DNA from 2 places in the Paenibacillus sp. N22P23 genome. Region 2 is predicted to be linked to the other one. Evidence: riboswitches for the same ligand, from Rfam matches in the RefSeq annotation. Region 2 holds a riboswitch; the other holds the start of a gene.

Region 1 (8,163 bases), on a different contig from region 2:
GGTTAGAGTGAAGAATAAAATACAGATTCCCTTCAACCATCATGAGCTCTCCGATATCGGCGTAATTTTGTCTGAAGAGCGTACTTACGGCATTGCGTTTCAAATCAATCTTCAAGACCCGGTACCCTTGTACGAGGTAAAGGACATTAGACTTACTATCAAGGATATAAGAATTCTCGCCTTGAGTCGTGAGATCATATATTCCATCAGGCTTGGAGCGCGGAAAATGAATGGTGCCGAGTCGTTTTCCCTGCCGGTCGAAACGTTCCAGACGACGATCGAGAAGCACCATGACCTCATCATGATAGGGAATGATCCGCACATGTGCATGCATGTTCTGGTTATCGCTCAAATAGAATGAGCGGTATTGCTGCTTCTTTTCTTGAACCTGGTATAAGGAACCGAAGAGGTAGTACCAAGTAATCCCGCTGATTTTATCGGAGTACCACTCTTGCTGGTAGAAATTGGGGTAGTCGACTTTGCTCAGCTTTGCAGTTGACTGATAAACCTGTGATTTCACGTTGATCCGGTTTAAATCTTGATCAACGATCCAAGTGAGTGAAGTGGAGGCGATCTGCAGTTGTTTTCCTTTGATCGTCAGCTTATAGGGGGTGGGAATATAGATCACAGACGTTATCTCAAGCCTGTCATTCAGCTTTAACACCCGTGAAGCTTCCGTATCCGTAACGATCCAACTGTCCTGCCATCGCAAGAAATCTCTGACACCCACACCGCCTGCCGCTTCCCCAATCTTAACGGTCACCGTTACAGGCAGCTCTCCGATTTCTGAAAGTTCTCCGGCTTTATATGCAAAGAAATGACGATCAATCAGAACGAACCAACTGGAGCCAATCTTACGAAATGTTTTGGCATAACTGTAGTCTTCTTCTCGATAAACCTTATCGATTGCTTCATGAAGTTCCTGTGGTATTGCGGCATTTGTGTTGTCTTCCTCGAAGCTCCATTCAAGAATTCGCTGACTAAACGTTGTGAAGGGTTTGCGATTCTCGTTCTTGATGGTGAAATTCTGGAGTGGAGCGGACACGAGCGAAGCTAACTCTGCTTCCTCGGTATGAATGAGGTCAGGCCATGATAGTGAGATGATCTTACCATTGTCTTCATAATCAACTTGGGATCCGCGGGAAGCGATCCACGTGAGCCCTTGGGTAGGGAACTGCGTGAATGTAGGCGGGTATTTGGCAGTGATTTCTGACACTGATCCAGCTCCGGATTCGGAATCGGTTGGTACTTCATCTTTATACTGAAGAATCTCCAGTTTGTCTGGCGCAACATGGGTGAAGGTACGGAAGTTGAAGGCTTGCCAATCTTCCTGCCACAGCCTAGGTTCCACCGGAAGAGGGCTGAGCTCATAGTTAAGGAATGACATGAATTCCTCGCCGGTTTCATTTCGAAATAATCCGATTAGCTGCGGAGAATCCTCCAAGAATGGTATCCGTTTAACTTGCAGCAGCTCATATCCGACATATCGTCTCACGAGGTAGTGAGGGTCTTTGAAATAGACGATGCTGCTTCCTTCATCAAGGAACGTGTATACCGTTGGTCCTTCCGGCAATAGAAAAACGCGACTGTTTGTTAGTACGAGCGAATTCGGAGTATGGGGTGAAGATTCAGTTGCTGTGGTATCCGTTCTTCCTCTATCGATTGTCTCCCAGCCATCGTGTGACGGATCAAAAACCTCCTCTGAGAACCCGGATCCATTGCGAACTTTAAGGAGAAAAAGTCTCGGTTCCTCGGTAAGTCGGACCGACAATACTTCATGCGGGCCAAAGAAGAGACTTGTTTCGTCGATAACGACAGGTGCCGGCTCTATTCGTATGGCGATCCAAGCTCCGGTTGCATTGGACATCCCATCTAGAGCGCTGTTCTCCGTAAGTTGAGCCCCTATGAGCAGGTAATCTCCATTCAGCCATGCTTCTAAGGGGAGGGGAGCTTTCCATTCATATAAAGTCTGCTGAGTTGTGCCGTCTGACGAGTAGTAGAGATGAAGATCTTGCACATAAATCATGGCTTGTTCTTTCTTATAGAGTATATGCGCGTCCTTCGAGTCCGCTATAAATTCGCCTTCATGAGGCTTCCAGACCGGGTTTGCAGAAGGCGGTGATTGAGTTGCAGCAGAAGCAGCAGTTGTTGGAGAGGGGATTGCGGTTTCGGTCCTATCAGTAGGAATGCTCTGAGTCGTGGGCGTATTCTCATCTTTCAGCCCGTGAATATAGAAGAATAGGATGGTAAGTAAGGTAAGCGCGGTGAAGGTGATAATAATGAGCATACGACTTTGTGGTTTCATATAGCCACTCCTCAATGCTACCCAAATAATCTCAATAATTAGACGTAATTAGTTGGGAAAAGTTGCTTATATAAACGATCATCCAGTGGCGGTTCGATCACATTCATGAAAGAAGGAGAGTCAGATGGACTCTCCTTGGAGACGCACTATGTTATGGCCTTGTAAACAGTTGATTAATCGTGTCCATTGCAAGATTCACATTGATTAATGCTTGTTGAATCATCGCCTCGTCCATCACCGCTGACTGACTTCCTTGTTGGATCGGCTGTTTATAGGCGATTTGTTCCATGAGTGCATTGTTTTCCTCAATTCGATAATCGTTCATCGCTTCAAGCGATTTCAGATGTTGTTCATAGTGTTCCCGTTCATCCGATTTGTACGGTTTACCTTGCTCTAACGAAATCAAGGCATCCTCGAAGAAATACTTCATATAAATGACTATAGGGCCTGCCAGCAAGTCCTTCATCGTTGCCAATTCTTCCTCCGTTGCTCCAACCTCGTCCACCAGTTCCCAGAATTGTCGATGCGTTTCAGGTGTCAGATTGTTGCGATTGCGCAGTACCCGTGCAAGAATTTCTTGGAAAATATCTTTCTGGTGTGCGGTCATGTTCTTAGCAAGGGTCTTCTGTGGTTCCTCTGTGACCATAGCAGTTTGGTTTGCATTCGTGTCACAACCAACTAGCATAACAACTGCAAGTAGAGAAAGAATCAGCCATTTCAGAATGATCGACACTCCCATCGGGTACTGATGCTGTGGATTTACATACGATCATAAATATGCATAAAAATCCACGATATAACAGGAATATTCAACGATGGATCACGTGATTGAGGAAGGTGGAAGGGACATGAAAGCAAGATATGTACTCCTAACAGGGATGATGTTCGTAACAGTTCTTTCATTAACGGGATGTGTGCCTGGAGACGGGACGAATAATGTGGCTCATCCTGCAGGTTTCTTCTGGGGAATCTGGCACGGATGGATCGCACCGATTTCGCTCATTATTGGCATCTTTAAACCCCATATTAGAGTTTATGAAGCTCTTAATTCAGGCTGGTGGTACGACGCAGGCTTCTATATCGCAGTCATCTGTGGTTTTGGCGGCGTTTCTTTCCGTAGACGGAAGAAAGTCAAACAGGATTAACGTGATGTGAAATAGGGGATAGTTGGTATACCCGACTACCCCCTTATTTGCTATGATCAAATTAGGTAATAGATAGAGGAGTGACTTGTAAGTGTCCAGCAGGTAGTTCTAGCTAATTGCTGAGACAAGGGGTGTATATTTATACATCAAACACTACTCGATAGAAATGGTTTACATAACTATAATTATGTATACCGATTGTTGCGAATTGATCGATGGATATTTCACCCAAAATAGGAGGCCTCATGGCATGATGGAAACAAAGCGGTTAATGATAAGAGAATTTATTGCTTCCGACCTGGAAGCTGTTCATGCATATGCATCAGATCCATTGGTTTGTACGCATACCATCTGGGGGCCAAACACAATCGAAGATACGCAGAACTATCTCGATAGCGTCATTGAAACGCAGAAACAACAGCCGCGCTTGGATTTTGAATTTGCCGTTGTTCTTAAAGAAAACGGGGAGTTGATCGGCGGATGTGGCATTCACATTGGAAACGCATTACAAGCTGAACTGGGTTATTGCTTCAATCACGCATTCTGGGGTAAAGGCTATGCGACTGAAGCGGCTGCAGCCTTACTGCAGTTCGGTTTTCGTGAACATGGACTTCATCGCATGTATGCAACGTGTCGCCCGGATAACGTAGGTTCTGCTACCGTGATGCAGCGAATCGGAATGAAATTCGAAGGACATTTGAGGGAACATATGCGGCATAAAGGGAAGTGGCATGACTCTTATCAATACTCGATTCTAGAAGATGAATTTGCGTATGATCGATAGAATCCACGGATCGAGGTGCTCCTGATGATGATGAAAGCAATCGTGTACACATCCTACGGAAAAACAGAAGTTCTATCCCTACAGGAGGTGCCAAAGCCTACTCCTAAGGACAATGAAGTACTTATTCAGGTACATGCGGCGTCCGTTAATTCGTGGGATTGGGATCTGCTTAGAGGAGTTCCGTATCTGGTCCGCCTAGGTGGGCTTCGTGGACCTCGATTCCGTATTCTCGGAGCGGACATTGCAGGTCGAGTTGAAGCAGTTGGCAAAGATGTGAAGCAACTGCGTGCAGGTGATGAGGTGTTCGGCGATATTTCGGGGTGCAGCTGGGGCGGTTTTGCAGAATATGTATGTGCCAGAGAGTCTGCGTTATCGCTTAAGCCCAGAGGCATGACATTCGAGGAAGCTGCAGCCATACCGCAAGCAGCTGTTCTTGCTTTACAAGGTCTTCGAATAAAAGGCGAGCTGCAGAAAGGGCACAAGATACTCATTAACGGTGCTGGTGGAGGTGTGGGGACATTTGCGCTTCAGATTGCCAAGTCATGCGGAGCTGAGGTTACGGCTGTAGACCATGGCAGTAAATTGGATCTCTTACGATCGCTAGGCGCGAACCATGTTATTGATTATACGAAAGAGGATATTACGCATAATGGTCAATGTTATGATCTGATTCTGGATGTGGCAGGCTTTCGCTCCATGTTTGACTACAAACGAGCCTTATCGCCTACAGGCACTTATGTCATGATTGGCGGTTCAACGGCTCGAATCATCCAGCTTCTGTTTCTCGGTGCCTGGGTTAAACGAACCGGAAGTAAGACGATGAGACTCTTATTGCACAAACCAAGCAGAGATGATCAAGATTTCATCAGGCAGCTCTACAAGTCTGGCACAATCAAACCTGTAATTGATCGGATATACCCCTTAAGCCAAACTGCCGATGCACTGAGGCAACTCGGAGAAGGCAACGCAAAGGGAAAATTGATTATCCAGGTGAGCGGTAGTAAGAAGTAGCCTTGTAGTAGAATGCATATCGACTTCACTTGGCAGGGCTAGTATAATGGGTTGATTAAATCCTACAGACAGTGGAGTGTAGATACATGGAAATCAGAATCGATGATCTAACCGGAGCCCAAATCATTGCGCTAATAAAGGAACATGTTCAAAGTATGGCCGAGCAATCTCCTGAGGAAAGCATGCATGCACTTAATCTTGATGGGCTAAAACAACCTGATATTACGTTCTGGAGCGCTTGGGAAGAGGATGAATTACTAGGTTGCGGAGCCATCAAGGAATTGGATGCGGGACACGGAGAAATCAAATCGATGCGAACCTCGATGCAGCATTTAAGAAAAGGGGTTGCGAAGCGACTTCTTGAACATATGATCGAAGAAGCCAAGAAACGAGGGTATACTCGGCTAAGCTTGGAGACGGGATCGATGGAATCGTTCAAGCCTGCCATGAAGCTATATGCCAGTCTGGGCTTCGAAGAGTGTGAGCCATTCGCGGATTATATTTTAGACCCGTACAGTGTTTTTATGACGAAAACATTATAAATTTCATAGACAAGGTTATCGATTGCCGTTATGATGGACAAGAAAATTGAATACATACGATCCGTAAAAGGTGCAGTTTGTTGCCTAACAAACTTGCTTAAAAGGGAAGTCCGGTTAAAAGCCGGCGCGGTCCCGCCACTGTAATTGAGGAGTGACTCCACACGGTGCCACTGGTTCTTATCGAACCGGGAAGGCTGGAGAAGCGATGATTCATGAGCCAGGAGACCTGCCTTTACGCGAATGTTTCTTAATTCTTCGGGGGGTGGGAATTGGAAATGATCATGAACGCGCATAATCTCGTAATGGAGCTTTATTGCTTATATTGCTATGCGTGATTTCAGTATCTGTTTGAGCCGCCCTGTTTTGGGGCGGCTTTTTTTGTTGATTGGCGAAGCTATGCATACCGTGTGCAGAATCTAGTAATGAAGTGGAGAAGAGGATGGATATGCGATCTCATGTAGTTCATTATTCAAGTAAGTTGAAAGGTAAGCGCTGGCTGGCTTTCATGCTTGCGGCAGTATTGTTTATTTCTGTAATTGGTCCTTCATTTACCGTTTATGCGGAAGATGTGGAAGTGACTCCCGACCCGCTGCTTGAGCAGGTAGAGGCGGCGATCGATGGCACCGTTCAATCTGTGCTTGGCGCATCCAGTTTAGGAGACTGGCAGGCAGCTGGTCTTGCGGCGGCAGGCGAAACTGTTCCAAGCAACTATGTATCCGCACTTTATAAGAAACTTGTTGCCGGTAAAGGTGCATTATCATCCATAACGGACTATGAGAGAACGGTGATTGGATTAACCGCAGCTCACCAGGATGCGACGAAGTTCGCGGGTTATAATTTGGTTGAGCGTATCTACAATTATCCGACTACTCCAGCATTGAACGGATTGATATTTGCACTTATCGCATTGGACAGCGGCGATTATTCCATCCCAGATCAAGCTGTGTGGACGAGAGAGAAGCTAGTCGCGGAAGTGCTGAAGAAGCAGAAGTCGGACGGCGGATTCAGCTTCGGTGGCGCAACCAGTGATCCGGATATGACGGGTATGACGCTCACGGCGTTGGCTCCTTATGTCGATCAAGCGGCGGTTCAGACGGTCATTGCCGCTTCTGTCACGTGGTTATCAAGCAGCCAACTTGATAACGGAGGCTACAAATCCTACGGCGTGGATAATAGCGAAAGCGTCTCGCAAACCATTATTGCACTCACGTCACTGGGTATAGATCCGACGGAGGCTCGTTTTACCAAGAATGGTATCCATCTCATCGACCGTTTGTTGTCATTCAGGAAGGCGGACGGGACATTCTCGCATACGCCGACGGGTCAATCGAACGGCATGGCGACGGAGCAGGCGCTGCAAGCGCTTGTGGCCTTCGAGAAGTTTAAGAAAGACGGTGGGAAACTTTACGATTTCGGTGCCCGCGTGCCGTATGGATGGGCAAGTGACTGGCTGCTTGGAGACGGCAATTGGATGGGTATCTCCGAATGGCAGGTTGTAGCTCTAGCCCGTGAAGGCCGCAAAGTTCCAGACAGCTATTTGACTACGAAGTTGCCGGAAACCATATCTTTTATGAATCAATATCCGGAATATGCGTATGTGACCGATTATGAGCGAATCACGATCGCCTTATCCTCACTCTATGAAGATGCAACGGATTACGCAGGTATCAATTTCGTAGAGAATATCTATAACAGCGAAGTTATGGAAGCACAAGGCTTAAACGGGCTGGACTTCGCGTTAATTGCTCTAGATTCGGGAGCTTACAAAACGCCGGATGAAGCGATATGGAATCGGGAGAAGCTCATTGCCGCCATATTAACCAGGCAGCATGAGGACGGAGGCTTTGCTTTAGATACAGGTGACAGCGATCCCGATATGACCGCAATGTCATTAACGGCGCTGGCGCCTTACATGGATCGAACCGATGTGCAGACTGCCGGGCAGAAAGCGGTCCAATGGTTGTCCAGTAATCAGGATGCGAATAGCGGCGGCTATCCATCCGACTATTTTGGCACCATCGTTGATTCAAGTGAGAGCGTCTCGCAGGCGATTATTGCCCTTACTACTAATGGCATTGATCCGACAAGTGCGCCATTCACGAAGAATGGGATTACGCTCTTGGATAAGTTGTTCACGTTTATGCAGCCTGATGGCGGATTCTTGCATGTTGTGGATCCGAATGCTGCTACAGATGCCATGGCGACTGAACAAGCGCTGCAAGCCCTAGCGGCTTATGAGATGTTTGTCGGCGGCAAGGGGCAGCTCTATCAAATCGTGAAGCCCACAAGCTTATTGGTTGAAGGACCTGCGGGTCCAATTGCGGCAGGTGTGGTTGATGAAGGTAACGTATTGGAATCATTGACCTCTCTTCTCCA
Region 2 (8,163 bases):
TCGGGTTTATCGCCTTCGCAATGAACATTACGGCCGCGGTCATTCAGCCGATGGTCGGTATGTATGCGGACCGTCGGCCAAGGCCTTTTATATTGCCACTAGGAGTGTGCTTTACGCTGGTCGGCGTTGTAGCGCTCGCGTTAGCACCCGAGTATGCGTATATCGTGATCGCCGTTATGATGATCGGCATCGGGTCGGCTATCTTTCATCCCGAATCTTCGCGAGTAGCCTATATGGCTGCAGGTAGTCAAAGAGGGCTGGCACAGTCGATATTCCAAGTTGGCGGCAATATTGGCGGTGCGCTCGGACCGATTATGAGTGCTGCGATCTTCGTGCCGCTCGGGCAAATCAGCGTCCTATGGTTCTCCATTGCGGCGATCGCAGCCATTCTGATTCAGACCTACGTCGCACGTTGGTATCGGGATTATGGACTGCAAATACGTTCCGCAGGAGCCAAGAAGAAAGCAGCATCGAGCGTTAAGAACGGTTCTGCTGCTGCGAGAATCGGATTATCGCAGAAACAAATTACCTGGGCCATCGTTATTCTTGTTTTCTTAGTGGTATCGAAGCATATTTATATGTCCAGCTTAAGCAGCTATTATAGTTTTTATTTAATGGATTCGTTCGGGGTTTCCGTGCAGCATGCGCAGTTATTTCTGTTTGCGTTTCTGGCGGCAGCCGCGGCAGGCACATTCTTTGGCGGACCGCTTGCCGACCGCTACGGCCGGAAAAACATCATTTGGTTCTCGATTCTCGGTACCGCGCCGTTCTCGCTTCTGCTGCCGTATTGCGACTTATTTTGGACATGCGTAATGTGTATCTGTGCGGGGTTCGTACTGTCATCGGCGTTCTCCATCATTGTCGTGTTTGCGCAGGAGCTGCTGCCCGGCAAAGTGGGCCTCGTATCAGGGTTGTTCTTCGGGCTTGCATTTGGTATCGGCGGCTTGGGCTCGGCTGTTCTGGGCTGGATCGCCGATGCGACGAGCATTGAATATATGATGAAGCTATGCGCGTACTTGCCGCTGCTCGGCATTCTCGCCATATTCCTGCCGAAGGATGAGAAGCTGCATGCCTGATGACCATCTCGTCATGTAGGGATCAATAACTGTAACAAAGGGCGCCAATTGTGGCGTCCCTTTTGCTATTTTCGTAAAGTAGTGCTACATATTAAGAGATACTTTCGTCCATACTCGTTCCCTTAATGGTGACATAGAAAGCAGGTCTACAGTGAATGGCAGAACATAACCGACAGCAGTTTCGCTTCAGCGAAGCACCAATTTGGGATTTGCAGCGCAATTATTACGAAGAAGAAGGCATGAAGGCTTGGAACAATGACCAAGTCCCGCAATATATATCGAGTAATCCGATGATGGCTACCTCTTATGCGGAGATGATTTTCGGATTTCTTCAAGATCGGGCGGGTACGGGGGATCTTGCTGAACCGGTGACAATTATTGAATTGGGTGCGGGTGCAGGGCGCCTTGCGTTTCACACCCTGCATAAACTGTGCGAGCTGCGCGATTATGCCGGTATCGAGCTGCCGCCGTTCCGATATGTGATGACCGACCTGGCAGCCAAGAACGTAGTGGCTTGGCAGAATCATCCCGCCATGCAGCCGTTCATTCAGGAGGGACTGCTTGATTTTGCAAGGTTTGATGCTGTAGCCGATACAGAAGTGCACTTGGCCGTAGCGCAAACTACGATACGTCCGGGTGATTTGAAGCAGCCGCTGCTGATCGTCGCCAATTATTTCTTTGATGTGATCCCGCAAGAGTTGATTTATGTTAGTGATGGAGAAGTCTATGAGTGCGATATCAGTGTCGAGTTTCCGGATAATCTCAAGGAGCTTACGACATCAGAAACCATCAAACATATGAAGCTGAATTACGTGAATCGCTTGGCGCCTGCATACAAAGAAGCAACCTACCCCTATCATGATCTGATCACGATGTATGTGCAGGAGCTAGATGATTCTTATATCCTGTTTCCGGTAGCCGGGCTGACCTTATTGGATCGGCTTCAGCAGCTGTCACAGGCAGGGTTTCTGTTGATCACGGCGGATAAAGGCGACCATCGGCTGGAGCACTGGAACCTTGCCGAGCCGCCGGAGTTCTTTCATCATGGCAGCTTCTCGCTAAATGCAAACTATCATGCGATTCAACATGTGTTGGAGCAAAGAGGTGCACTGTCGCTCTTTACGAAGGAGCATCATTATAACGCGATTAATGTCGGCTGTATTCTCATGCTGGAATCACCGATGCGTTATGCCAATACAAGGCTGGCTTTTCGGCGGTTTGTAGAACGCTTTGGGCCGGATGAGTTCTTCAGTATGAAGGAGTGGGTCGACCAGCATATTGGCACGATGGGGCTGCAGCAAATATTGGCCTTCTGGCGGCTGGGTGGGTATGATGCGGAGTTCTTTATCCAATGCACGAAACAAATTTCAGCTCTGCTGCCCGAGGCTGGCGAAGAAGAATTACTGGATATTCAAAATGGCATACACATCATGTGGTCATCGTTCTATGTGATGGAGCAGCGTTATGACTTGGCGCTGGACGCAGGTTTGCTGCTATTCGAGATGGAGTTCTACGATGACGCGAAGGCGTTCTTGAGCTTATCGATTGAAACCGATGAAGATGAGTCCGTTCCGACTGTCTTATTCTGTCTGGCGATATGCAGCTATGAGCAGGGAGATAAGGAAGCGGCGATGGCATACTTGCGTGAGGCACTGGTTCAAGAGCCTGAGCATGAGGATGCCTTGGCACTTCTGCAGGCGCTGACAGCAGAAGAGTAGAATAAGTATGGATAGAAGAAGGGCGCTCCTTGCGGGCGCCCTTTTGTTTTTGCCATAGCGGCAATGGATAGACAAAACCATCGTTCTTCTATAGTATGAATAGCAATTGAATAGAACTAGTCAAGGTGCACGCTTAGTCGATAAGCGCTGCTTAATAGGGAAGTTCGGTGAAAATCCGGCGCGGTCCCGCCACTGTAAATGAAGAGCTGATCTAGGATTTGCCACTGGCCCATAAGCCGGGAAGGCATAGAGAAGCGTTGACGCATAGCCAGGAGACCTGCCTTGATTTGATTTCACAGACTCTACGGATGATGGAGGCGGTGCTTTTTTGTTGTCTTTGCTTGTAGTTGACGACGCTGGCTGCCTTTGATTCTTAATGAATCAAGGGCTTTTTTTTGTTTATCCAAACCACGAAGGAGGCAGTTATGAACAAGTATGCCAAGCTAGTGTCCCTCTTGATCGTTCTGTGCCTGGGCACTGCGATTATAGGTTCCATCGGTGTGTCCGCAGCATCATCAGCAGCATCCATCAAAGATGTGGACAGTGCCGTCAAGGAAACGGCCGAATACATGCTGACCACGGTAAAAGAACCACAATTCGGCTCTGTTGGCGGTGAGTGGGCCATTATCGGACTTGCGCGTTCCGGCTACAGTGTACCGCAAAGCTATTATGATGCTTATTACAGCCGTGTCGAACAAGTTGTCCTTGCGAACAAAGGTAATCTTCACGATAAGAAATATACCGAGTACTCTCGGCTAATTCTGGCATTAAGGGCAATCGGTGCAGATCCTGCGAATGTTGCCGGCTATAATCTGCTCCTGCCTTTGAGCGATTTCGACAAAACGGTTTGGCAAGGGATTAACGGCCCGATCTTTGCACTTCTTGCGCTGGATAGCGGCAATTATGAGGTCCCCTTCAATAAAGCTGCCCGTACACACGCAACCAGAGACATGTATATCGATGACATTCTATTGCGGCAGTTGAAGGATGGGGGCTTCGCGCTTTCCGGAACGGCAGCGGACCCCGACATAACGGGCATGGCGCTGCAGGCGCTTGCCAAGTATCAGAATCGAACGGGCGTAAAGACCGCAACAGAGAAGGCGATTGCGACCCTTTCACGGATTCAAGACAGTGGTGGCGGCTATGCGAGCTTAGGTGTGAAAAACGCAGAGAGCACCGTGCAGGTGCTCATGGCACTGTGTGAGCTCGGAATCCCAATCGACGACAGCCGATTCGTCAAGAACGGTAAAACGGTTCTGGATGATTTGCTGTCTTACTATGCCAAGGGAAAAGGTTTCCGGCACACGGCAGACGGTAGCGGTGTATCGGGCATGTCGACGGAGCAGGCGTTATACGGGCTCGTCAATTACCAGAGAGCGGCAGCAGGGCAGTCGAGCATGTATCGAATGGACGATGTCGTCCCGTTGTTATCCACAAGTCATCAAGCGAGTGTGGGATTGCCGAATAAAAATAAAGCGATTAAAGCCATGCCGGTTATTAACGCTGGCAAAACCTTTTCCGATATCCGTGCACATGTGAATAAGTCTGCGATCGAATCACTTGCATCCAGAGGTATCATCAGCGGAATGAGTGCCAATGGTTTTGCGCCGAATCGAACGATGACGCGGGCAGAATTCGCGGCTATTGTGACCAAGGGTCTCGGTCTCGGGCTTACTCCGAATGCGGCGCAAGTCTTCAACGATGTATCAGCCACGAGCTGGTATGCAGGTGCAGTGGGTACGGCTTACACGTACGGCATTGTGAATGGAACCTCTGCTGCTGCATTTTCACCGAGTCGTACCATCACGAGGCAGGAAGCAGCTGTCATGATCGCAAATGCGGCAAAGCTGTGCGGGTTGGATACATCGATGGTTAACAGCGAAGTTCGAGATATGCTTGCACAATTCGGTGATTACACCTTAACCGCGCCGTGGTCAAGAACGGCGCTTGCTTTCTGCTATAGGGAGAACATTTTATCGCAGGAGATGCTGACGATTGCTCCGACTACATTTGTCACGCGCGCCGAGATTGCGGAGATGCTCTACCGCATGCTGCGATCGGCAAAACTAGTGTAAAGAGGCGTAAAGATGAACATGAAACAAACCCGAACGAAACTTGTTGCGGCGGCAATTGTTGCAATCGTCCTTATTATCGCTTTCTATAGCAGCGGGCCTTCTTCGGCCACGAAGAGTGAGCGTAATGCCGTTGAAAAAGCGACGGAAACGGCGGATCAAGCAGTGCTTCCACCAGCGGCAGCACCTTCATCTGAATCTGAATCGGAGCCTGAACCAACAACGGATGAGAAATCTCCCACAATCGTCAAGGAAACCGCCGAAGAATCTGATGATGAACCGGCTACCTCAAGTGAGGGAGTGAAAGCCTCGTCTAAGCCCGAACAATCGGTGAAGCCTAAGCCAAGCACATCCTCATCGTCATCCCAGACGAAGCCATTACCACCGGCAAAGGGGGCAACCAAACCTCCTTCAATGGACGCGAAGGCTCCTGTAATCAAGCCGGATGCAGGGAAGGATCAGTATCTTACCGATCCCGTGCCGGAAGGCAAGCCAGCTCCCATTGATCCACAGAAAGCTGAAGTTTCCGATAGGGTGATGACGGCGTATCTCTCCGTGAGCTGTGCAACGATTCTGGATCATATGGATCAATTGGATGCCGAGAAAGTCGAGCTCGTACCTAAGGATGGCGTGATCTTCAAGTCACAGGAAGTGACGTTCTATGAAGGTGAATCCGTGTTTAACGTGCTGCAGCGTGAAATGAAAAAGAACAAAATTCCGATGGAGTTCGAGAATACGCCTATGTACAACTCCGCCTATATTGAAGGGATCAATAACCTCTATGAATTTGACTGCGGGGAGTTATCCGGGTGGATGTACAACGTAAATGGATGGTTTCCGAACTACGGTGCAAGCCGGTATCAGCTGAAGCAGGGCGATGTGATCGAGTGGGTGTACACATGCGATTTGGGCCGAGATGTTGGCGATTCTTATGCTGCACAAGCCGGCGGCGGTGGGAAGTCATGAAAGACGCCTTCTCCAGCTATCACCCGTTCGTCAATTTTCTATATTTTGCACAAGTCATTCTGTTTGCTATGGTGTTCATGCATCCGGCTTGCTTAGCGATTTCCATGATCTTCGCGATCGCATACTCCATCAAGCTGAATGGGCGTAAAGCCATCACCTTTCAACTCCTTTACATGCTGCCTTTGCTGCTCGTAACGGCATTCATCAATCCGGCTTTTAACCACGAGGGAGTTACGATCCTAACCTACTTGCACAGCGGCAATCCCTTGACGCTGGAGTCGATAACGTACGGCATCGCGGCAGCTGCGATGTTTGTAACGGTCATTTGCTGGTTCTCTTGTTATAACGCGGTCATGACCTCGGATAAATTTATCTACCTCTTTGGCACCGTAATTCCGGTAATGTCGCTCCTTTTCTCCATGGTGCTTCGTTTTGTTCCGAGGTTCAAGGCGCAGCTTGCGGTGGTGTCTCATGCACAGAAATCCATTGGCAGGGATGTATCTAATGGCGGCGTCTTCGTTCGAATCAAACACGGTATTCGAATACTGTCCATCATGGTGACCTGGATGCTGGAGAATGCGATCGAAACGGCCGATTCCATGAAGAGCAGAGGCTACGGCTTAAAGGGGAGGACTGCCTTCTCCCTCTTTTTGTTCGGTCGTCGTGACCGCATCGTGACGATCGTCATGGCAACAATTGGCGGATATTTGATCGCCGGTGCAATGGCCAAAGGGCTGTACTTCAGCTACTTTCCTTCCATGCGGGGCGCCTTTCTGTCGGCTTTCAGCATAAGCTTGTTTCTGGCCTACGCCGTATTATGCGCAGCGCCGCTGATGATTAATAGTTGGGAGGACAGGAAATGGAAGCTTTCGCAATCCGACATTTGACCTTCGCTTACCCTGGTTCGGAGAAGAAAGCCTTAGACGATATATCATTAACGATCCAGCAAGGTGAATTTGTGCTGATCTGCGGACAATCCGGCTGCGGCAAATCAACGCTTCTCCGTCATTTGAAAACCGACCTTACCCCTCACGGCATCAGAAGCGGGGAAATTCGATTTCAAGGGACGCCTCTCCCTCTTTTAGACAGGCGCCGGCAGGTCGCTCAAATCGGCTATGTACTGCAATCGCCCGACAATCAGATCGTGACGGATAAGGTGTGGCATGAGCTGGCTTTTGGACTGGAAAGCTTGGGCTATAGTACCTCTGAGATCCGGCGTCGTGTCGCGGAAATGGCGAGTTTCTTCGGCATTCAGGAATGGTTTCATAAGCGGGTAACCGAGCTCTCCGGCGGGCAGAAACAGCTGCTCAACCTGGCTGCCATTATGACCATGCAGCCTAAGGCCCTCATTTTGGATGAGCCTACAAGCCAGCTGGATCCCATTGCTGCTGCGGAATTTCTGGCCACTCTCGCCAAAATCAACCGCGAGCTTGGTGTCACCATCATCCTGTCGGAGCACCGGCTGGAAGACGTGCTTCCTCTCTCGGATACAGTCGTCATTATGGACCAGGCCTCTATTCTCGTCACGGGAGCACCAACAGAGGTCGGCTTAAGGCTTCTTGAATTGGGCCATTCTATGTTCAATGCCATGCCTGCACCTGTGCGAATATATGCAAAAATCGACAATATTCTACCTTGTCCGACCACCGTTCGGGAGGGGCGGCAGTTTCTGCGAACACTTGCAAAAACAAGGATTTACAAGGGCGAAATCGTAGAGAATACCATCGCACCTATGCAACATAAGCCAATTCTTGAGGTGGATGAGGCTTGGTTTAAATATGATAAAAATGCTTCAGACGTCATCAAAGGATTGCATGTCAAAATGCATCCGGGAGAAATCTATGCCATCGTAGGCGGAAACGGTACAGGGAAAACGACTGCACTATCTCTGATGGCTGGATTGCGCAAACCTTATCGCGGGCGAGTGCTGCTTCAAGGCAAGCCGATCGACGAGATTTCGGGCAGCGAGAAATATCAGGGCCTTCTAGGCGTGCTGCCGCAGAACCCTCAGGCACTGTTCGTTCGCAAAACAGTGGAAGCCGACCTCAAGGAAGTGTTGTCCGATCGAGGATTTCATAAGGAAGCGACCCAAGCGAGTGTCGATTATGTAGCGGATTTATGCGGGTTGCAGGATTTGCTGCAGCGGCACCCTTATGATCTATCGGGAGGTGAACAGCAGAAGGCTGCTCTTGCCAAGGTGCTGCTCCTTGAGCCGGCCATCCTTCTGTTAGATGAACCGACCAAGGGGTTGGATGCGCATTATAAGCTGCAATTAGCGGATATCTTGCTCCATCTGAAGCAGCAGGGAACGGCTATTGTAATGGTCAGCCA

Evidence for each region. A riboswitch is a leader RNA that binds a small molecule or an ion and turns the genes downstream of it on or off. The one in region 2 is predicted to bind cobalamin.
Region 1: it holds a riboswitch for cobalamin, as region 2 does, so the genes downstream of both, AC506A_RS04650 (S-layer homology domain-containing protein) here and AC506A_RS27705 (S-layer homology domain-containing protein) in region 2, are expected to answer to the same signal.

What each region holds. Positions count from the first base shown of each region.
Region 1 is NZ_JBXENT010000001.1:941,811-949,973, forward strand. It holds gene AC506A_RS04620 (hypothetical protein) at 1-2,305, opposite strand, end outside; gene AC506A_RS04625 (hypothetical protein) at 2,457-3,044, opposite strand; gene AC506A_RS04630 (hypothetical protein) at 3,154-3,450, shown strand; gene AC506A_RS04635 (GNAT family N-acetyltransferase) at 3,701-4,234, shown strand; gene AC506A_RS04640 (NAD(P)-dependent alcohol dehydrogenase) at 4,259-5,245, shown strand; gene AC506A_RS04645 (GNAT family N-acetyltransferase) at 5,332-5,787, shown strand; cobalamin riboswitch at 5,839-6,035, shown strand; gene AC506A_RS04650 (S-layer homology domain-containing protein) at 6,227-8,163, shown strand, end outside.
Region 2 is NZ_JBXENT010000011.1:111,716-119,878, forward strand. It holds gene AC506A_RS27695 (MFS transporter) at 1-1,076, shown strand, start outside; gene AC506A_RS27700 (tetratricopeptide repeat protein) at 1,232-2,794, shown strand; cobalamin riboswitch at 2,901-3,093, shown strand; gene AC506A_RS27705 (S-layer homology domain-containing protein) at 3,220-4,869, shown strand; gene AC506A_RS27710 (DUF4430 domain-containing protein) at 4,882-5,832, shown strand; gene AC506A_RS27715 (energy-coupling factor transporter transmembrane component T) at 5,829-6,719, shown strand; gene AC506A_RS27720 (ATP-binding cassette domain-containing protein) at 6,692-8,163, shown strand, end outside.